One region of the Marinobacter sp. EVN1 genome, then DNA from elsewhere that is predicted to be linked to it. Evidence: predicted binding sites of a transcription regulator. Region 1 holds the regulator's gene; each other region holds the start of a gene.

What was found. The regulator sigma-54, encoded in region 1, starts transcription at its own class of promoters, with help from an activator protein. The targets are predictions, from matches to a motif close to ANTGGCATNNANNTTGCTNT.
Region 2: a site for sigma-54 is predicted at 2,399-2,418, ahead of glnA (glutamate--ammonia ligase). Genes of this name have one in related genera too.
Region 3: a site for sigma-54 is predicted at 1,971-1,990, ahead of Q674_RS22320 (ammonium transporter). Genes of this name have one in related genera too.
Region 4: a site for sigma-54 is predicted at 1,748-1,767, ahead of Q674_RS25115 (PEP-CTERM sorting domain-containing protein). Genes of this name have one in related genera too.

What each region holds. Positions count from the first base shown of each region.
Region 1 is NZ_AXCB01000023.1:100,117-105,747, reverse strand. Features, by position in the region: gene rapZ (RNase adapter RapZ) at 1-684, opposite strand, end outside; gene ptsN (PTS IIA-like nitrogen regulatory protein PtsN) at 739-1,209, opposite strand; gene hpf (ribosome hibernation promoting factor) at 1,298-1,606, opposite strand; gene Q674_RS32100 (RNA polymerase factor sigma-54) at 1,680-3,209, opposite strand; gene lptB (LPS export ABC transporter ATP-binding protein) at 3,398-4,123, opposite strand; gene lptA (lipopolysaccharide transport periplasmic protein LptA) at 4,101-4,667, opposite strand; gene lptC (LPS export ABC transporter periplasmic protein LptC) at 4,651-5,250, opposite strand; gene Q674_RS32080 (KdsC family phosphatase) at 5,247-5,631, opposite strand, start outside.
Region 2 is NZ_AXCB01000001.1:37,643-43,273, reverse strand. Features, by position in the region: gene pip (prolyl aminopeptidase) at 1-228, opposite strand, end outside; gene typA (translational GTPase TypA) at 348-2,159, opposite strand; gene glnA (glutamate--ammonia ligase) at 2,553-3,956, shown strand; gene Q674_RS21315 (DUF4124 domain-containing protein) at 4,154-4,678, shown strand; gene glnL (nitrogen regulation protein NR(II)) at 4,898-5,631, shown strand, end outside.
Region 3 is NZ_AXCB01000005.1:31,345-36,975, forward strand. Features, by position in the region: gene Q674_RS22305 (YkvA family protein) at 1-43, shown strand, start outside; gene pomA (flagellar motor protein PomA) at 134-910, shown strand; gene Q674_RS22315 (flagellar motor protein MotB) at 913-1,830, shown strand; gene Q674_RS22320 (ammonium transporter) at 2,060-3,268, shown strand; gene Q674_RS22325 (lipocalin-like domain-containing protein) at 3,280-4,362, opposite strand; gene Q674_RS22330 (FtsX-like permease family protein) at 4,359-5,631, opposite strand, start outside.
Region 4 is NZ_AXCB01000012.1:4,954-10,584, forward strand. Features, by position in the region: gene Q674_RS25105 (sensor histidine kinase) at 1-375, shown strand, start outside; gene msrB (peptide-methionine (R)-S-oxide reductase MsrB) at 472-1,665, shown strand; gene Q674_RS25115 (PEP-CTERM sorting domain-containing protein) at 1,817-2,503, shown strand; gene Q674_RS25120 (efflux RND transporter periplasmic adaptor subunit) at 2,565-3,773, opposite strand; gene Q674_RS25125 (ABC transporter permease) at 3,801-5,631, opposite strand, start outside.

The DNA of each region.
Region 1 (5,631 bases):
GACGTCATCCACCATCTGACGTGTCAGCGGTTCCCGTTCCAGAAATTCGATGACCGGCTGATCAACGCCGGTGTGCTTGCGCAGGCTGGTGTCCCAGTATGGATTGGGCAGGCAGCGGACGTCGAAGACATAGTCTGAATCCACCGGCACGCCATGTTTGAAGCCAAAGGACTGGAACAGCAGTGCCAGTTCCTGATCCTTGCGACCGGCCACGCGCTGCTTGATCATGTCGCGTAGCTCGTACATGGAGAGCCCGGTCGTGTTGACGTAAAGATCGGCCAGCTTTGACAGGGGTTCCAGTAATTGCTTTTCGTTGGTGATTGCCTCCCGCAGAGACGTCTTGTCATCGCTCAGCGGATGCTTGCGGCGGGTTGCGTGAAAGCGTTGCAGCAGTGACTGCTCGTCGGCATCCAGGAATATGATTTCAACCTCGACACCGGTCTGCTTCAGTTGCTGGTAAATGGTTTCAAAATTGGCCAGCTCGGCGGACAGGTTACGGGCATCAATACTGACGGCCATTTTTTTCAGCCGGCCGGGCGCTTCCTGGGTGGCCGCCTCTCGGGTCAGCGGGAACAGCAAGCCAATGGGCAGGTTGTCGATGCAGTAGAATCCCAGGTCTTCCAGCACATGCAGGGCCGTACTCTTGCCGGAACCGGATCGGCCACTGACGATAATCAGCTTCATGGGACTGTTTCTCCTTCAATCTGCCTGGCAGCCTGTCCAGATATCAGGCTGATCTCAGTGATTACTCTCCGCCATACGCTGGTAAAGGGTCGCGGGATCTTCACTTTGGCGCAGCCGGGCGCAGAAAGTGCTGTCATTGAAGCGCTCCGCCAGTTGGCTCAGTAACTCCAGGTGTTCACTGGTGGCTTCTTTGGGGACGATCAGGGCAAACACCAGATCTACCGGCTGGTTATCGATAGCATCAAAGTCTACCGGCTCTTCCAGAGTCATCAGTACGCCGATGACGCGGTCCAGGCCTTCCAGTCGGCAGTGGGGGATGGCAATACCCTCACCGATACCGGTGCTACCCAGGCGTTCGCGGGAGACCAGATTGTTGAAGATCTGGGTGTCGCTGAGGATTTCATCCTGAAAGTGAATCCGTTCAGCGATGAACTCCAGCACACGTTTCTTGCTTGAGGCCGGCACCTTACAGAGGGTCAGTTCAGGGGCAAGAATATTGTCGATGGTCAGGGATGGCTCGCTCATGGATCGACTGCATGTCCGTAAAAAAAAGGCTGCGGCCGGTTAGCCCCGCCGCAGCTCGTTTCATGAAACACCCGGTAAGGTTCGCGCTTCAGCGACCGCCGTTACCGTGCATCCGGTCTACGTTCTTTTCCTTGTGCTTGAGGATCTGACGGTCCAGCTTGTCGACCAGAGCGTCGATTGCGGCGTACATGTCCTCACTTTCTGCCTTTGCGTGAATCTCACCACCAATCACGTGCAGCGTGGCTTCCGCCATCTGGCGCACCTTCTCGACCTCCAGGGTGACCTGGCAGTTACTGATGTGGTCGAAGTGACGCTCCAGCTTCTCGAGCTTGGTGTTGACGTAATCCTTCAGAGCGGGAGTCAGTTCTACGTGATGGCCTGAAATGTTGAGTTGCATAGGCGTCTCCTGTTGTCATACTGCCGGCGTGCTTGCCGGCTTGCGTGCCAGTGCATCATGCACCGGCGAAAGTTTAAACCAGGCGTTTTCGTTCGTTCGAGGGAGGAATATGCATGGCCTCCCGGTATTTGGCCACGGTACGCCGCGCCACGTTGATTCCCTGTTCCCCTAGCATGGCTGCAATTTTGCTATCGCTCAATGGCTTTTTCGGGGTTTCCTCGGCAATCAGTTTCTTGATCATCGCCCGGATGGCTGTAGACGAGCATTCGCCGCCCTCGGCGGTGCTGACGTGGCTGGAGAAAAAGTACTTCAGCTCGAAAATACCGCGGGGCGTGTGCATGTACTTCTGGGTGGTAACCCGGGAAATCGTGGACTCGTGCATTTCCACCGCCTGGGCAATGTCAGACAGGATCAGAGGCTTCATGGCTTCTTCGCCCTGATCGAGGAACCCTTGCTGGTGTTCAACGATGCGGGTGGCCACTTTCAGCAGGGTTTCATTCCGGCTTTGCAGGCTCTTGATAAACCATTTCGCTTCTTGCAGCTGGTCGCGCAGGTAGGTGTTATCGGCACTGCTGTCAGCCCGGCGGATCAGTGACGCGTAGCTGGCATTCACCCGGATACGCGGAGCGATTTCCGGGTTGAGTTCAACCCGCCATCGGCCTTCGTGTTTGCGTACGATGACGTCCGGGATAACGTAATCCGGTTCGGCCCGGTCCACGACATCGCCAGGGCGCGGGTTCAGGCTGGTGATCAGGGCCAGTACCTGTTTCAGCTGGTCTTCCTTGAGCCGGCTGCGGCGTAACAGCTGCGCGTAGTCCCGGTTGCCAAGCAGGTGTAGGAACTGGGTAACCACCAGTCTCGCCTGGCGCAGCCAGGGGGTATCCGGTGGCAGCTGGTTGAGCTGAATCAGCAGGCATTCCTGGAGATCCCGAGCGAACACGCCTGGCGGGTCGAAGTGTTGCAGGCGGTGGAGTACCGCTTCCACTTCGTCCAGTTCCAACGGGTCTTCTTCGGTTTCGTCCAGCAGGCCTGCGTGAATGTCCTCAATGTCAGACGTCAGGTAGCCGCGCTCATCCACAGCATCCAGCAGCGCGTGGGCAATGGCCTGATCCCGCTCGCTCAGAGGCGTCAGGTTCAACTGCCACTCGAGGTGATCCTGCAGGGTTTCGGTAGGCGAGTTCCGGGTTTCGAAATCCGATTCGTGCTCGTCTTCGCCTTTGCTGGCCGGAGCCGGGGCAGACTGGTAGATGTCGTCCCAGGCGGTATCCACTGGCAGATCATCGGGAATGTTGTCCGGAATATCGTTCTCGGACGACCAGTCAGGGCCGTTCTCGGTTTCGTCCCAGTCCGGGCTCGCGTCCTGGTGGCTGTCGTCCTGGTTGGCCTCAGAGCTGGAAGCTTCACTGTGCTCGTGCTCTTCGCGCTCGTCGCCTTCAGGGTGCTCATCGTCCTCTGAGGTTTCCAGCATGGGGTTGGACTCCAGCGCCTGCTGGATTTCCTGCTGGAGATCGAGGGTAGAAAGCTGTAGCAGGCGTATGGCCTGCTGCAGCTGGGGCGTCATGGTCAGACTCTGGCCCAGCTTAAGCTGTAATGAGGCTTTCATAACCATGGCTCAAGATCCATAACTCATGGGCATCCCGGTTGTTGCTTTGCCGGCGCACAGGCCGAAAAAAATGTTGTACGCTGGTTACTTGCCATTGTCTGTGAACAGTATAAGCAAGTTTTTTGCCGAGTTTACTTGCTACAGATCATCAAAACAATCAGACCTCGGATAAACCCTGTTTTATCAGGTCAGAGCCGGAACTCATCACCCAGATACACTTCTTTCACCTGCTGGTTTGCCAGAATGGCTTCGGCATTGCCGGAGGCGATGATGTGGCCGCCGGAAACGATGTAGGCATTCTCGCAGATGTCGAGGGTTTCCCGAACGTTATGGTCGGTAATCAACACGCCAATACCTTTATCTCGCAGGTGCCGGATAATGTGCTTGATGTCACTGACGGAGATAGGGTCTACGCCCGCGAAGGGTTCGTCCAGCAGGATAAACGCAGGCTCCATGGCCAGCGCCCGGGCGATTTCAACCCTGCGGCGTTCGCCGCCGGATAGCGCCATACCCACGCTGTCACGGATGTGAGTAATATGAAACTCTTCCAGCAACTCTTCCAGCTTGGCCTCCCGTTCCGCCCGACTCATGCCTTTGCGGGTTTCGAGGATGGCCATGATGTTGTCCCGCACGGTCAGTTTGCGAAACACGGAGGCCTCCTGGGGCAGGTAACCGATGCCCTTGCGGGCGCGCCCATGCATTGGCAGCGGGGTGATGTCCTGGGTGTCGATGGTGATCCGGCCGTGATCCGCAGGCACCAGGCCCACGATCATGTAGAAGCAGGTGGTCTTGCCGGCGCCGTTGGGGCCGAGCAGGCCGACAATCTCGCCGGAGCGAATCTCCAGAGAAACGTCCAGCACCACTTTTTTCTGCTTGTAGCTTTTTGCCAGATTACTGGCCCTGAGAACTGCCATCCGAACCTTTCCCGTCACTGGATTGAGCTGAATTACGAGGCTGAATCACCATTTCCACCCGGCCGGAGCCGCCGTCGGATGGCGTGCCGCCTTCCGCAGTAACAACGCGGCGAACGGTGTCGTAGTGGATGACGTCGCCCCGGAATACGTTGCCGTCTTGTTCAATAACGGCCTGGCGTTCAAAAATAACCAGGTTTTCATCGCCAGACCAGGTGATGTTCAGGGCCCTGGCATCGGTCGTGCCTTCGCCTTCCTGGCCGGGTTGCCGGTAATGGGCGGGGTTACCGGCGGCTTCAATCCGGCTGACACCCTGTTGGTTGCGGTAAAGTACCACCCGATCCGCGTCCAGCCGGGTTTCGCCCTGAATCAGTTCGACAGCGCCGGTGTAAACGGCCGTTCCGGCGCTTTCATCCAGGCGGGCCGAATCTGCACTGACCTTTATGGGGATATCGGAATCCAGGTTGAATGCCGATGCCGGTCCGGCCAGCAATGCCATGGCCAGAATCGCTGGCCGGCAGAAAGATCGTTTACCTGACGGTTTCATATTGTCCCTCTACCCGGGAGTTGAGTTCGAGAATGCGTTCGTTGATCCAGGCTTTCATGCCGGTGGAGCGGGTGACGCCGAAAGGCTCGGTGATGGTCACCGGCTGGTCGGTGTAGACGGTGCCGTTGCTGTTGTCCAGGGTCAGTGCCTCGGTTTCAAGAACGGCTTCGCGGCCTTCGGACTGTCGGGTCAATCGGACGTTCCCCATAAGTTCCAGCTTTTCATTGTTCTGCTGAAGGCTACCTTCATTGGACTCAATGAGCCAAGGGTCGGGGCTGCCCTCACTGAAAAGCCGGGCTATTGGCGTATCCAGATGAGCCGTGCCGGTTGCTTCAAACTGCTCAATTCTGGGGCTTTTGAGATCAATCTGGAGGTTCCCTTGCTCATCCCAGGCGCGGTATTGGCCGCCGATCACAAAGCCGTCGGGCTCTGCGGGCCCCCGTAGTTCGCTGGCGGCATTCCGCGGACTGACAGGCTCGTCACTTTGCCACAGCAGAAAAACGGTTGCTGTTACGGTGGCGGCAAGGGCCAGGGCTGTAATCCGCCGTTTGCCACGATCGCCGAAAAGCCGCTCGGTGATCATGCTGGCTCGTCCAGATAGGGGGCAAGAGTGTTGTCCAGGTGCCCTTGCGCCCAGAGCAGGAGATCGCAGGCCTCGCGCACAGCGCCCTGTCCACCGGGGCTGCGGGTACAGTAGTCGGCGTGTTGCTGAACCAGCCAGTAGCCGTTGGGTACCGTGATGCCAAGGCCGGCAAAACGCAGCGCGGGCAGGTCGGGCAGGTCGTCGCCCATGTAGGCAATCTGCTCCGGCGCAAGGTTCATATCCCGGATCAATTCCAGCAATGCAATTTTTTTGTCTTCGCGACCCTGCATCAGGTGCGGGATGCCCAGGTCCGACATTCGTCTTTCCGTAAGCGGAGAGCGTCGTCCGGTAATCACCGCCACGGTGATGCCTGCCTGCATC
Region 2 (5,631 bases), on a different contig from region 1:
TGGAGTCGATCTTCCCGCCCCTCGCTGATCTAACAAAATAATCCGGAAACGCTCGGCATCGAAAAACCTTCGGTGGTAATCCTCACAACCGCCACCCGGCCCGCCATGCACCACAATCACCGGAATGCCGTCCGGATTGCCGGATTCTTCCAGGTACAGCTCATGGGGATGATCCACCGCCAGTCGGTGGCGTGCGTAGGGCTCGATTTCAGGATAGAGGGTCAGCATGAAAAACTCCGTTTCGGGGATAACGGCAGTCTAGCTGAGACAGGCGAGAAAAATACAGGGGCCAGGAAAACAGACGGAAGCGTTTACTGCCTCACAACGATTTCCTGGCCCCGGAAGAGTTACTTCTTGTTAGCGCGCTTACGCTCGTTTTCGGTCAGGAGCTTTTTGCGCAGACGAATGGACTTGGGCGTTACCTCAACCAGTTCGTCGTCGTCGATAAACTCCAGCGCCTGCTCAAGAGTGAACTTGATGGGCGGCACCAGGCCGATCACTTCGTCCTTTCCAGAGGCACGCATGTTGTCCAGCTTCTTGCCCTTGGTGGGGTTAACCACCAGGTCGTTGTCACGGCTATGGATACCGCAGAGCTGGCCTTCATAGATTTCCTGGCCAGGGTCCAGGAACAGCTTACCCCGGCTCTGTAGAGTTTCGAGGGAGTAGGTCAGCGCAGTACCGGTGGCCATGGAAACGATGACACCGTTCTGACGGCTGGTTACGTCACCCATCTTCACCGGGCCGTAGTGGCTGAAGGTGGAGGTCAGGATGCCGGTACCGGAAGTCATGGTCAGGAAGGTGTTACGGAAACCGATCAGGCCACGGGCCGGAATGGTGTATTCCAGGCGGATACGGCCCTTGCCGTCCGGGATCATGTTAGTCATGTCACCTTTGCGCAGCCCCATCTGCTCCATAATCGGGCCCTGGTGCTGCTCTTCGATGTCGATGATCACGTTTTCGTACGGCTCTTGCTTCTGGCCGTCGACTTCCTTGATGACCACCACCGGCCGGCCCACGGCCAGCTCGAAGTTTTCGCGGCGCATGTTCTCGATCAGAACCGACAGGTGCAGCTCACCACGACCGGATACCTTGAACTTGTCGGCCGAGTCGCCTTCTTCAACCCGCAGCGCTACGTTGTGCAGTAGCTCTTTTTCCAGGCGCTCCTTGATGTTCCGGCTGGTCACATACTTGCCTTCTTTACCGGCAAACGGTGAATCATTTACCTGGAACGTCATGGATACGGTGGGCTCATCAACGGTCAGCGCCGGAAGGGCTTCTACGTTGGAGGGATCACACAGAGTGTCAGATATGAACAGCTGGTCCAGACCACTCACGCACACAATGTCGCCAGCCTGGGCTTCCTCAACTTCCACACGCTGCAGGCCAGAGTGGCCCATAATCTTCAGGATACGACCGTTACGCTTCTTGCCGTCGGCACCGATAGCCACCACCGGGGTGTTGGTCTTCACTTTACCGCGCATAATGCGACCGATACCGATGACACCCAGGAAACTGTTGTAGTCCAACTGGGAGATCTGCATCTGGAACGGGCCATCCAGATCAACCGAAGGCGCTGGCACATGATCAACAATGGCCTGGAACACAGCGTCCATGTTGTCGTCCAGATTCTCATGATCCATGCCGGCGATGCCGTTCAGCGCACTGGCATAGACTATCGGGAAGTCGAGCTGTTCATCGGTGGCACCAAGGTTGTCGAACAGGTCAAACACCTGATCCACCACCCAATCCGGGCGGGCACCCGGACGGTCGATTTTGTTCACGACCACAATCGGGTTCAGGCCCGCTGCGAAAGCTTTCTGAGTCACGAAACGGGTTTGCGGCATGGGGCCGTCGATGGAATCCACCACCAGCAGCACACTGTCCACCATACTCATTACACGCTCTACTTCACCACCAAAGTCAGCGTGGCCCGGGGTGTCTACGATATTGATGTCGTAGTCTTTCCATTTTAGAGCAGTGTTTTTTGCCAGAATGGTAATGCCACGTTCTTTTTCCTGGTCGTTGGAGTCCATTACACGCTCGTTTTCGAGCTCTTTCCGATCCAGCGTGCCAGACTGGCGCAGCAGCTGGTCAACCAGGGTGGTCTTGCCATGGTCAACGTGGGCAATAATGGCAACGTTTCTAAGCTTATCAATCACAACGGGTATCCTGAAGAAATTAGCGGCGCGCAGTATATCGAAAAGTCCATGGCGATAATATGAAGATTAGCGCCTAATATGTAACCAATCGGGGCTTGCACCATAATTATGCGTTATCAGAGAACTTGCACCACCATGGTGCACTGCAGTGGTGCAATAAGCATGGTCTTCGGCCAGGAAGCTGCGCCACATTAGCCCGAAAGCCTTGTCGCTGCGCTGTTCTGGCGCAGCCGACAAAAACTGGCAAGCCGATTGCTTATGCCAAAGCAGCCGCATAGTGAAGGTAAGGACCACAAGCTTCTGGTAAGCTTCCCTGACCTGAAAAAAGATCGGGCCTCAGAACACTGAACGATCCGGCACAACGAACATGTAAAACCTTACGGAGCATGCACAATGTCCAAGACGATTGATTTGATCAAAGAACACGAAGTCAAGTGGATTGACCTGCGTTTCACCGACAGCCGTGGTAAAGAGCAGCACGTAACCCTGCCCGCCACCGAGGCGGACGAAGACTTTTTCGCTGACGGCAAGATGTTCGACGGCTCCTCCATTGCCGGCTGGAAAGGCATCAACGAATCCGACATGATCCTGATGCCGGACGACGAAACCGCCGTTCTGGACCCGTTCACCGAAGAAACCACCGTCAACATCACCTGCAACATTGTAGAGCCTTCTACCATGCAGGGTTATGAGCGCGATCCCCGTTCTGTTGCCCGTCGCGCCGAAGAATACCTGAAGTCCACCGGCATTGCCGATGGCGCCCTGTTCGGCCCTGAGCCCGAGTTCTTCGTGTTCGATTCCGTCAAATGGAACGTGGACATGCAAGGCGCCTCTTACCACATCCATTCTGAAGAGGCCGCGTGGGTTTCCGGTGAAGATTTCGACCGCAACAACATTGGCCACCGCCCGGGCGTAAAAGGCGGCTACTTCCCGGTTCCGCCGGTCGACAGCCTGCACGACCTGCGTGGCGCCATGTGTGCCGCCATGGAATCCATGGGCCTGGAAATTGAGGTTCACCACCACGAAGTGGGCACCGCTGGCCAGTGTGAAATCGGTGTTGGCGCCAACACCCTGACCCGCAAGGCAGACGAAGTTCAGATCCTGAAGTACTGCGTGCACAACGTAGCTCACGCCTACGGCAAGACCGCCACCTTCATGCCCAAGCCGGTTGTGGGTGACAACGGCTCCGGTATGCACGTTCATATGTCCCTGAGCAAAGACGGCAAGAACCTGTTTGCCGGCGACAGCTACGCGGGCCTGAGCGAAGCAGCCCTGTACTACATCGGCGGTGTGATCAAGCATGCCAAGGCCATCAACGCCTTCACCAACCCGGCCACCAACAGCTACAAGCGCCTGGTTCCGGGCTATGAAGCACCGGTTATGCTGGCCTACTCTGCCCGTAACCGTTCTGCCTCCATCCGTATTCCGTACGTGAACAGCCCGAAAGCTCGTCGCATTGAAGTGCGCTTCCCGGATCCGGCCGCTAACCCGTACCTGGCCTTTGCTGCCCTGATGATGGCCGGCCTGGACGGTATCCAGAACAAGATCCACCCTGGCGATGCTATGGACAAAGATCTGTATGACCTGCCGAAGGAAGAAGCCCTGAACATTCCGAAGGTTGCCGAGACTCTGTCCGAGGCCCTGGACTGCCTGCAAGCAGACCACGAGTTCCTGACCCGTGGCGGCGTGTTCACCGAAGACATGATCAAAGGCTACATCGACCTGAAGCGTGGTGAAGTCGAGCGTCTGAACATGACCACTCACCCGGTCGAGTTCGATCTGTACTACTCCTGCTAAAGCCCTGCACCAATTCGGTGCAGACTATGCAGACCAGAAGCCCCGCCCCGTGCGGGGCTTTTTTTGTGGCCTCAATCCCAGTTCTTAACCAAGACCCACGCCCTTAACGATATGTAACCAAGGAAGCAGGCCACAACATTGAAATGACCTTGCCCGCAATCGATAATCAAAGCAGTTCATTACCACAGGTTATCGCCATGAAAGCACCGTTCGTACTCGCCGCTGGCCTGCTGATGCTGGCTTCGACCACAGCACACAGCGAGGTCTACCGACACGTTGACGCCTATGGCAACGTCACCTTTTCCGACGAACCCATGGAAGGCGGTGAAGAGGTCCAGGTGAAGCCCGTGACCACCATCACCCTGCCCAAGCCGGAAGCGGTTCAGGAACCCGAACAACTCCGCGAGCGGGTGGAACGTGAGGGCGCAGCCTACCAGGCTGTCTCATTCCAGTATCCGGCCAATGAACAGGCCTTTCACAGCGGCAACGGCAACGTCACCTTCGAGGTTCAAAGCACACCACCGCTGAAGCGGGGCCATAAATTTGAGGTGACCCTGGATGGACAACCGGTCGGGCAAAGCAGCTCAGGCTCGGTAGCCGTCAGCAATATCGACCGGGGCACTCACAATGCGGGCGTTCATATTGTCGATGAAAACGGAGTACGCGTGAAATCCGGCAATTCAATTACCTTCACGATTCACCGCCCATCCGTTCTCAACTAAATCTTATTCGCACCAACATGGTGCAATTGCACCATGTTGTGACCATACTTTGGGCAGCCAAGGGGCAAAATCCGGGCTGCCTGTCGCCAGACCGTTCACTACTGCACCAAGCTACAGCACCGCGTACCGGCTACCGCGCCCGTTCTGCCCGATCCTTGCCCATTGGCTACCCAATGCCAAAAAACTGGTTCGCTTTTTGCAGCCGCAGGGGTACATCCTATGAGTCGAGAACGGAAGCAACGCATGCCATTCCATCCAGTCACCATATCCGGAAGCAGTTACAAGAGTATTCTGGACAGTCTGACAACCGCAGTACTGGTACTTGGCGATGATCTGGCTATCCGTTACCTCAACCCCGCCGCCGAAAGCCTGTTTGAAACCAGTATGACCCGAAGCCATGGCCTCCCCTTACAGGAGGTTCTGGTGGATTCCGAGGATGCCCTGACCACTCTGCATGCCGCAGTGGAGAACGGCCAGTCCTACACCCGCCGGGAAGCTGAATTTGCCTTGATCAGCGGTGCCAGACTGACGGTGGATTACTCGGTGACTCCCATCAGCCTGGACCCGACCGAACTGCTGATCGAGATCCAGCCCCGAGACAGACTCATGCGTATCAGCCGGGAAGAAGACATCATCTCGCAACAGGAGACCACGCGTATCCTGGTGCGGGGTATGGCCCACGAGATCAAGAACCCGCTGGGCGGCATCCGTGGCGCGGCGCAACTGCTGGACCGCGAGCTTTCAGACGACGACCAGCGAGAATATACCCGTGTGATTATCGACGAGGCGGACCGTCTGCGCAGCCTGGTGGATCGCATGCTCGGCCCGAACAAAGCCCTGAAGATTGCGCCCACCAATATCCACGAAATTCTGGAGCGGGTCCGTACTCTGATTGAGGCCGAAAGCAAAGGCCGAGTGCGCCTGAGACGCGACTACGACCCGAGCATCCCGGA
Region 3 (5,631 bases), on a different contig from region 1:
TCTGCACCGCTACGCTGCATGGAAGGAGCTTCACTCATCATAGGATGAGGGACCAACCGGGCATTGATTAATAATCAACCAGGGAGTATTCTCCCGCCCCCTTAATCGTCACCTGCACAGTTCTGGAGTTACTGTGGATTTCGCCACCCTTATCGGCCTCGTCGGCGCCATTCTTCTGATTTCTTCGGCCATTATCCTGGGCGCATCGCCAGGCATGTTCATCAATCCGCCATCCCTGCTGATTGTGATTGGCGGTACCTTGCTGGTAGTACTGGCCAAGTTCAGTCTTGCCCAGTTTTTTGACGCCTTCAAGGTGGCAGCCCGAGCGTTCAAATTCAAACTGCCCGAAACTCAGGCCAGCATCGAAGAACTGGTGGAGATTGCCAGCATCGCGCGAAAAGAGGGCGTTCTTGGTATCGAAGGGAGGGAGGTCAGTAGTCCATTCCTGGGCCAGGGTATTCAGATGCTGGTGGACGGACAGGACGGCAACACCATCAAGCAGCTCCTCAACAAGGAACGCCTGATGACACTGGAACACAACCGGTCGGGCGCAAAAGTGTTCACCGCCATGGCAGATGTGGCTCCGGCCATGGGTATGATTGGCACGCTGATTGGCCTGGTGCAGATGCTGTCCAACATGGAAGATCCCAAGTCTATCGGGCCGGCCATGGCCGTAGCCCTGCTGACCACGCTCTACGGCGCCATGATCGCCACAATGATCGCTACCCCCATTGCCGACAAGCTGTCCCTGCGCATGACGGAGGAGGCCCGCATGCAATCGCTCTATATTGATGCCCTCGTCGCCATCCAGGAAGGCACCAACCCGCGCATTATCGAGCAGATGCTGTCCAGCTATCTTTCGCCCAAAGAGCGGGCCAGAAACGGCGATGCGGAAACGGCAGGCGGTTAAACATGGATGATTTGCCAGAAGAGGAAAAGCCCGGGATTCCTGCGTGGGTTGTCACATTTGCCGACCTGATGTCGCTGCTGATGTGCTTTTTCGTATTGCTCCTGTCGTTTTCGGAAATCGACGCCCAGAAGTTCAAACAGATCGCCGGTGAACTCTCCAAGGCCTTCGGGGTGCAGCGGGAAGTGCCTGCGCTTGAGATCCCTCAGGGCACCAGCCCGATCTTCGACAAGTTTTCGCCGGCGCCGCCAGAGCCCACTGTGGTCAATGAAGTCAAACAGACCACCACCGACGTACAGCCCGAAATCCAGACTCTGAAAAGCCCCGAAGAGAAAGCCATTGAGGAATCCATCCAGGAACAGATGGACGCCAACATGGCCCGGATTCTTGAAGTGCTGGAACCGGCGATTCTGGATGGCCGGATCAACGTCTCGGAAGATCAGCGCCGCATCATCATTCGCATTGAGGAGAAGGGCTCGTTTGCCTCAGGTTCAGCCCAACTGACCTGGGAATTCGAAGGCCTGCTTCTGGATATGGCGGAGGTTCTGGCCGACATGCCCGGAGACCTCGCCATTGAAGGCCATACCGATAACGTGCCCATCCGCACCGAACGTTTCTACAGTAACTGGGACCTGTCCGCAGCCCGTGCCGCCGCGGTGGCTAATGTTCTGCTGGCTCGGGAGCAGGTGACTCCGGACCGCATCCGGGTGACCGGTCTGGCCGACACCGAACCACGGGTACCCAACACCTCGCCGGAAAACCGAGCCAAGAACCGACGGGTTGAAATCGTTATCGATCTGTCAGAGCCCATGGAAGAGCAGGAACTGCGCCTTCGCGAGCTGATTCGTTCCGAAAGCGAGTCGCAGGAAGCCATTATTGGCATTGAGCCCGGTCGGGATACGCCCAGCGAGATTACCTGGTAGTAAAACCTTGCCTCGCGCCCTATCCAGATTGGTGCACAAGCCCTTGATGCGCACGCCTCTGGTGCGCTTTGACGCAGATAAATACCTCCCTCGGCGCCCTCAGGTTCTCCAACCCCCCTGCAGTACTTGATATGCATTGTTTTGGAACAGCACTTGCTTAAGTCGCACCCCAACAATGCACAACGGCTCATCAGAAGCCGCGTAATCAAAACACTCAGGAGAAAAACCCGTGGATATCACGAGTGCCGTACACACCCTGACCGAGAGCGCCAACACGCTCTTCATTCTGATTGGCGCCATTATGGTGCTGGCCATGCACGCCGGCTTTGCGTTCCTGGAAGTGGGCACTGTTCGCCATAAAAATCAGGTCAATGCCCTGGTTAAAATCATGACCGACTTCGGCATATCCGCAGTCGCCTATTTTTTCATCGGCTACTACATCGCCTATGGCGGGCACTTTCTCAATGGCGCCGCCGAACTCACCTCCGCCAACGGCTATGAACTGGTCAAATTTTTCTTCCTGATGACCTTCGCCGCGGCCATTCCGGCGATCGTTTCCGGCGGTATCGCAGAGCGTGCCCGCTTCTACCCCATGCTGATTGCCTCGGGCCTGATCGTGGCCTTCGTCTATCCTTTCTTTGAGGGCCTGATCTGGAACGGGAACTTTGGTTTCCAGGCCTGGCTGGAGAACCAGTTTGGTGCGTCCTTCCATGATTTCGCCGGCTCCGTTGTGGTGCATGCTGTCGGTGGCTGGATTGCTCTCGCTGCGGTGCTGCTGCTCGGCGCCCGCACCGGTCGCTATCGCAACGGTCGGGTCGTGGCCTTTGCCCCTTCCAACATTCCGTTTCTCGCCCTCGGCGCCTGGATTCTGACCGTGGGCTGGTTCGGTTTTAACGTCATGTCGGCCCAGACTCTGGACGGCATCAGTGGCCTGGTTGCGGTCAACAGCCTGATGGCCATGGTGGGGGGTATTCTGGTTTCCATGCTGCTCGGCCGCAAAGACCCTGGCTTCATTCACAACGGTCCGCTGGCCGGACTGGTGGCGGTGTGCGCCGGCTCAGACCTGATGCACCCCGTCGGCGCCCTGATTACCGGGGGCGTGGCCGGCGCCATCTTTGTCTACCTGTTCGAGTGGGCACAGGCGAAAATCGAGCGGCTGGATGATGTTCTGGGTGTCTGGCCCTTGCATGGCGTATGCGGTGTCTGGGGCGCCATTGCCTGCGGTATCTTCGGCCAGGAAGCGCTCGGGGGCCTGGGTGGCGTCAGCCTGATGTCGCAGATTATTGGCTCGGTGGCCGGTGTGATCGTGGCCTTTGCCGGCGGGCTCATCGTTTACGGTGCCATCAAAACCATTAGCGGCCTGAGACTGACAGAGGAAGAAGAGTTCAACGGTGCCGACCTCAGCATTCACCGTATCGGTGCCAATGCCGTTGAGTGAGTTTCCGGGCCTTATTGTGCCTGGTAACCGGTAAGCTCCATGTAACCCACGCCGGAATGGCTTCCGGTGACGGAAACCGGGCTCTCCCAATACGGATAGAGCCCGGAATTCCGGTAATCCCCTGCCGGCGCGGAGACCTCAAGGTTCACGTCGAAAGCCGGAAGGGTTATCTGCCAACGGCGCGGATAACCGGCTGGCTGGCCCACAGAGGTCAGCCCGATCTGTTCCGGCCCCAGCGCCACCGGCTCGCCCGTGGCTGGAATCCAAGTACCCGAGCGGAACGCCTGTTGTGTTTCCCGCAACTGGAACAGCATCAGCTTGTCCCCCGAATCCAGATGCAGGGCAAACCAGTCCCAGCCCTGCTGTCCGGCTTTGAGAAACTGGCTGCTCCACTCCCGGTCGAACCACCCAGTGCCCGCCACCGTCAACGTGTCACCCTCAAGGGTAACCGTTCCCTCAATTTTCAGATCTACCAGGCTGAAGTACATGGAGCCTTCGCCACTGGCGGATTTGGCGCTGAAACCGTCGTCACCATGAGCCACAGGATCACCTTGCGGCTGCAACAACAGATCGTAGGACCAGTGTTCTGTAGCGACCGACAGCCGCCAGCCAACGTGTCCGCTCGCTGGCCTCAGGTGCCAGTGATCCAGCCAGACTGAAAAGGGTTGGGCGGTGGCCCCGGCATGCCCGACGTCACCCCTGGCCAGCTTTTCGGCAAAGCGGTGCTGACCGCTGTAGCTCACCGCTGCGTGAGCCATCCAGGCAGCCTCCAGAGGCCAAAGTGCCGGCTTCGGCGGTTCGGATTCAACGGACCTCGGGGTCAAGGCCTGCCGGAACTGCGTCCATTGCAGACCCAGCGGCCCGCCGTTTTCGGTTTCCAGATTCGCGGTGAGATACCACCATTCAATGCGGTGCTGGGGATGAGGGCCGAAATCGGCGGGGAAGGACAGCCGGTCTCCGGGCCCGGGCTGCAGGAACTGAATCTCATGCTCAGATTCCGCCACACCGGCAAGGCCTGCGAATCCGCTCGGCTGTTCTGCTCGATCACAGGCGGTGAGTAGCAGCGCCAGAAGTACGATAACGAAACGATTCATCGTTCCCCTCCCTGCAGCCCGTGTGCGGACTCCGGCGCCGAGGCCGGGCGACGCAGCTGCAGGCGCATCAGCAAGGCAATGCTGAGGCCGATGATCAGAGCCAACACGGCCAGCTCGATCCAGAACCCCGGGTACACCGCCATCGGCAGTGACCAGCCAAAAGCCAGCGGATTGATGCGCTGGACCAGAATCCAGGTGAGCCACACGCCAAGTGGCAGTGCACAAACCAATACCGCAAAAATCAGAGCCAGGGAGACCCGGGTGAGCTGAGTCGCGGCCTGGCGTTGGGGCATACCCCAGACGATCAGCAGGCGAAAATACCAGGCGCGAGTAGAGAGAAAGACCCACACCATCAGCAACAACGCGGCGGCGGCCAGAATCAGCGTGAGGGTAGTCATGGCCCGGGTCAGCAAGAAGGTCTGATCAAAAACATCAGTGGCCAGGGTCCGGATGGCCTGGTTATCCCTCACGGTCAGCTGAGGGGTATGCCAAAGCCGGGCCAGTTGCGCCTCAACCACTTTGATCTCTTCGATGCCCGCGCTTATCGACAGGCTTCGAAAGCGGGCTTCAAAGTCCTCGGGCAAGAGACTCGCCGGCACCAGCACCTCACCGGAGGGCCGCCCGTAATCCGGATAAACGGCCAGCACCGGAGCCTGTAACCGACGGGCGCCAAGCCTGACAATGAGACGGTCGCCTACTGCAAGCTGTTGCCTTCTGGCCAACTGCTCATTGACCATTAGCCCCTCACCCCTCGCCAACGCCTGCCAGGGCGTTTCTGTTTGCGCCAGCAGGCGCCAGTTTTGCACCAGGTGACTGACCGGCCCGAGCGCAAACACATCGACAGGCACCGGCTCCCTGCCTGATGCTGCCTGCACGCTGGCCCGCCCACGAATCACCTGATGCCACAATTCCGGGCTCACCAGCTCCGGCTTTGCCGCCAGCCAGCTTACGGCAGCGGTGATATCCGCCCCTTGCGGTACTTCAATGTAGTAATCCGCTTCCAGCCGTTGCCCCAGCCACTGGTCAAAGGTGTCCTCGAACGTGGTTACCAGGGCATGAACCGCCAGCACCAGTGCCAAGGCAAACTGCAGGGCCACCAGCGGTAACGCCAGCCGACGCACCAGGACTGCGACTTCCTGTAGACGCCAGCGAATCAGCGGATCCCCGGTGTTACGGGCCAGCCAGCGGACAACCCCGGCAATCGCCAGCGGGGCCAGCCAACCGGCAGCGAGAAAAACCAGTGCCACCGCCAGGAACAGCCAGATCAGA
Region 4 (5,631 bases), on a different contig from region 1:
GAGCTCACCATTTCGGCGACAGAGACCGAGAGCGTGCTGGCGGATATCGCGATGACAGAGCGGGTTCTGGACAATCTCATCAGCAATGCCATCGACCATTCTCCGCGGAATACAAGAGTCATACTCACGATGTCAGTACGGGATGGTGGAGCAGCGATCACTGTTGCTGATGGTGGGCCTGGCATCCGCAAAGAAGACCTTGGCCAGGTGTTTGACCCCTTCTACCAGGCCGCCGGAGCCGAACGCACCGGCCATGCCGGCCTGGGACTTGCGATCGCCCAGCGCTTGGTCGTCCTGCAGCAAGGCAGGCTCTCAGCGCACAATGCGAACGGTGCTGTCTTTACCCTCTGGCTACCGTTAGCTTCCTCCAGCTAGCTTTCCGCTGCGTTATAGATTTGTGATAGTTGCTGAACGTTTTTGTGAATTCAGATCGCTAGGCTGTGATTATGGATTCAAGCGAGGAGAAGTGTCATGAAATGCAAAGTTATAAGCCTGTTTTCCGCCCTGGCGCTGGTCTCCGCCGCCGGTCTTTTTGCGGCACAGGTGGCAGCAGAGCGAGTGGATAGTGCAGGTAATGCCTATGCACCGGATGATCCGGATCTGGCCGTGGCGACCTTTGCTGGCGGCTGTTTCTGGTGCGTGGAAGCCGGCTACGAAAAGATTCCTGGTGTTGTCGAGGCAGTGTCTGGCTACGCTGGTGGAGAAGAAAAAAGTCCGACCTATAAACAGGTCTCTTCCGGGCGTACAGGCCACACTGAAGCCGTCCAGGTATATTACGACCCGGACAAAATGACCTATGGGGGGTTGCTGGCCGGCCTCTGGCGAATGATGAATCCGACCGACCTGGAGGGCCAGTTCGTTGACCGTGGTCGGCAGTACCGGCCCACCATTTTTTACCACAACGAGGAGCAGAAGCGCCTCGCAGAGGCGGCAAAGCAGGCACTGGAGGCTTCTGGCGTCTATGACAAACCGGTGGTGATCCCCATTGAGCCGCTCAAGAGATTCTATTCGGCGGAGGAATACCACCAGGACTACTACAAGAAGAATCCGGTCCGCTACAAGTTCTATACCTTCAATTCGGGGCGTTATCAGTTTATTGAAGAGGTCTATGGCGAGGATTATGAGCTGGACTTCTCGCGCTATCAGCCCAATAACGGAGTCAATGACTCGATGCCTGCGGAGGCCGATCCGACAGAAGCGGCGGCAAGCGGGGGGTTTCACCCCGAACGTTTTCAAAAGCCGGATGACAAGACTCTTCGGCAGCGTTTGACGGAAATGCAGTATGAGGTCACGCAGGAGGATGGTACTGAACCCGCCTTCAACAATACATACTGGGACAACACCAGGGCGGGGCTTTATGTGGATGTCGTTTCCGGTGAGCCGCTGTTCTCCTCACGCGATAAGTACAAGTCCGGTACCGGCTGGCCGAGCTTCACTCGCCCGATTACGCCAGAGGCAGTGGTAGAACGTGAGGACAAGTCGTTTTTCATGACCCGGACGGAGATTCGCAGTGCCCATGCGGATTCTCATCTGGGCCATGTCTTTGACGATGGTCCGGCACCGACGGGATTGCGCTATTGCATGAATTCCGCGGCCATGAAGTTCATCCCGCTGGGGCAAATGGAAGCCGCGGGGTATGGCAAATGGATCGACGCTGTCGAGTAAGATTGCGCGATAATAGCGTCGGAATAATTTACATGACTGGCTTTATGTTCTAATAAAGGTTTTAAATATCAATAAGATATAAATAGGCACGCTATGTGCTTCCTTGCTGGCAACGTCATTATCTCTGGAAGAACCAAATAAGGAAGTACAGATGAACAAGTTGGGCAAAGCGCTTTCTGTTGTTGCAGTGTCCGGGCTCGCCAGCGTTGCCAACGCGGGTGTTATCGAAACCGTATCTGGCTGGAATGGCTCCAGCGAAATAGCCGCCTTCGGTGAATCTAACAGTGCTACGTACGGACAAACCTTCAAGGTGGGCGGTTCTGAAACCCAGCTGGATAGCTGGACGTTCTTCCTGAACGACAGAGTTAACCCCGATTACGTGGACTTTGCTTTCTATGTAATGGACTGGGATGCTGCCACCACCCGCGCGACCGGCTCCGTGCTTTTCCAGAGTGCCGCTGTGTCCTCAACCAACAACGGTGGTCTTGATGGTATGGAAGAGTTTACCTTCAACACCGGCGGGTTGAATCTTGTCGGGGGTAACGACTACATCGCGTTTATCAGTTCGACCGGCTTGTTCGATGGCCAGACTGGTACCGCCTCTGCAGGCTCCCTGCGTGACGAGTCTGCCTATCTGGACGGTGGCTTTTTCTGGCAGAACAACGGCAATAGTGCCGGTACCTGGGATACCCAGAGCTGGAGTTCCGGGTCGAACTACGGCGACCTGGCGTTTTCAGCCTCCTTCTCGTCCGCCGCGAAAGTGCCGGAGCCAGCCAGCCTTCTTTTGCTCGGCCTTGGTCTGGCTGGGCTGGGCTTCTCGCGCAGAACGAAAGCCTGATCCCATTGAAGAGGGACGCCGGCACACTATGTGCCGGCTTCGTTCCATTCAGGGGGTTGCGTTAACGCACCCGGACCTGATCGCCGTCTTCCAGGCCACGGCCGGGGTGCCGGACCACCCGAACGCCCTCCTGCAGTCCCTGCGTTACCTGGGTCATTAAACCGTTGGATGGTCCTGTCGTGACTGTCTGGCGTCTAGCCGTTTCGCTCTCAACCATGAAAACCGCAGAAGCGCCGTTGTATTCGAAGATCGCTGAGGTGGGTACCTGCAAGGTGTCTTCGCTTTGCCACAGGATAAAGTCAGCGTCCACCCGGTAGCCGTCTCCCAGCTGTCGCCACTGCTCCCGTGGGCTGACCATATCGGCAATAACCTGAACCCGTTGTTCTTCCACGCCCAGAGCGGATACATCCTCAAAACCGATAGGCTCGATACGACGAACCGTTGCTTCCAGTACCGGCCCGCCCCAGCCACTCAGTCGCACGCCAAGGCCGGGTTCCAGTTTGACGGCATCAAAACTCAAGACCTCGACCACCACTTCCAGAGCGCCAGGGTCTCCGACCTCCAGTATCGGCTCGCCGGCCTGGATGACGCCCTCGCTCTGGCGAACTAGAGCCAGAACCGCGCCGTTAACCGGAGAGCGCACGGCGACCCGCTCGGCAGGTTTCTGGCCATTGGAGGACGCGGTTGAGATCTGCAGCCGGGTTTGAGCGGCGGCCAGTTCATGGGCGGCCACCTCTTCATCAAAGCGGGCGGAACGCAGGATAGCCTGTGCCCGGGCTGCCGTGGATTTCGCCTGTTGTAACTGTTCGGTGGAGACAAAGCGGGATTCTTCCAGAGCGAGTAGGCGCTGGTATTCATTCTGAGCGAACTCAGCATCAGCCTCCGCCGCCTGAACCTTTTGTTGGATGGATTGAAGTGCCGCCTGGGCGGCGGCTGCCCGAGCCTCGGCTTCGGCGCGGGTTCGGGCGTCCAGGATGCTGGCGGGCGTCGGGTCCACAAACGTCAGTAGCTCCCCGGGAATCACCGCGTCGCCTACGTCCAGCTGAACCCGGTGAATATAGCCGGCCACGGGGGAGGAAATCAGATAGCGATCTTTGACCCGGGTTTTGCCCTCTTCAAGAATGGTCACTTCCATGGGGCCGCGCTCGACGGGGGCAAGGTCAACCCAAACGGGCTCTGGCCGCAGGATAAGCGCGAAGACGATGGCGGCTAGTGAGGCCATCAAAAGCCAGAAGGCCCATTTTCCTTTTGAGATGCGTTGTGTCGCCATGTTGGGTCCCATGTGAGTGTGTGTGCATTATTCCCGGGTTTTCAGAACCGCGACAAGGTCCAGTTTACGAAGTCGCCACCAGGTGATGAAGCCGGAAATCAATGCCGACAAAATGACCACGTTGGCCGCCAATGCCAGGGTTTGGACGGTCAGGACCAGAGGAACGCGATAGAGTTCGGTCTGCATCGCGGTAACCACAAAACTTGCCAGTCCAAAACCAATCGCCCAACCCAGAGGAATTCCCAGTAACAGCAGTATGGCCAGTTCCCCGAGCAGAATGTGGGCGACTTCGTTGTGGCTGTACCCCAGTACTCTCAAGCTCGCCAGGTCTCGCCCCCGTTCGGCCAGGGAAATCCGCGCGGTATTGTAGATCACACCGAAAGCAATAATGCCGCCGAGCAGGCTGATGATGAAGGTGTAGGTCAGGAAGGTGCGCGCGAGCGTCTCGAAGAAGCTGTCGAGCATTGCCTGTCGCAGATTGGTGGCCATCACTCCCGGCGTATCCCGGAGTGCCTGGTAGACGGTGTTGGTTTGCTCCGGCGCCAGATTCATCAGCATCTGGTTCACTCTCGGGCCTTCGCGAAACGCCTTGTTCATGGCGGCCAGATTCATGTAGGCGCCCACACCGAGGAACTCGCTGGTAACGCCAGCCACCGTGAGGTCCAGTTCCGGGCGTCGGCCTTCCAGCACTCGCACCCGAACTGTGTCTCCGGTCTCAACATTCAGGGCCTTGGCCAGAAAGTCGGTTACCAACAGGCCGGCAGCAGGAATGGCCACGTTCTCCAGATCCTGGTTAACCACAAATTGCAGTTTGGCGTCCCGGGGCAAGCCGGTGAGCACCGTGCGCCATCTGCGGTGTTCGTTAACCAGCTCTACGGTAACGGCCCGGCGTCCTTCGACGTAACGCACACCGGATTGGCGCGCCATTCCGTACAGTGCGGTCGGGTTGACCGGGTCGGTGAGTGTGGCGGTCAGGTCCTGCTTCTGCACCCGGGCGAATTGGGTGTGCACCATCAGCGAAACAGAGCTGAACTGGAAATTGCCCACCACCACGATGGCCGTGGCCATGGCAATGCCAAATACCGAGAGGGCGGTTCGGCCTGGCTTGCGGGCGAGCTGCCTGACGATCATGCGTGAAGGCTGATGAAAGCGCACCCAGCCCAGCAGCCGTTCGGTAATGGTAATCCGGTATCGGGCGGGGCTCTCGGGCTGCATGGCTTCCGCCGGGGGCAGGGCGGCCGCAGCGCGGATGGAGCGCCAGCCGCCGAGCAGTGCAACTGCCATGCTGATCAGGGCCAGTAACGCCAGCCACCAGGGATTGATTCGGAACAGTAGCGAAGGGAAGCGGTAGTAATCCATATACAGCTCTCCCAACCGATGCCCCAGCCAGAGGCCACTGGCGCAGCCGATGGCAAGCCCGGTAAACGCAATGGCCAGCACCAGTTGGCTATAGTGCCAGCCGATCTGGCCATTGCTGTAGCCGAAGGCTTTGAGAATGGCGACGATTTCCCTCTGGGTACTGATCAGGCGTGTCACCACCACATTGAGCAGAAACATGGCGACGCCCATAAAAATGGACGGAAAGATAATCGCCATGGCCTTCAGCTGCTCGAGCTCGTCACTGAGAAAACGGTGTGAGAACTGGTCAGCCCGGGCGAACGCACCGGTACTGCCGTAGCGCGCCAGCAACCGGTCCAGTGGGTCGATCACATCTTCCACAGGATGCCGCGGGTCGATCTGCAGCACCAGACTGTTGAAGGCACCCCGCATGTCCATGGCGGCGGCCAGTGCTTCCTGATTCAGCCAGAGCACGCCAAAGCGCTGATAATCCGGCAGCATGCCCCCCGGAGGTATCACG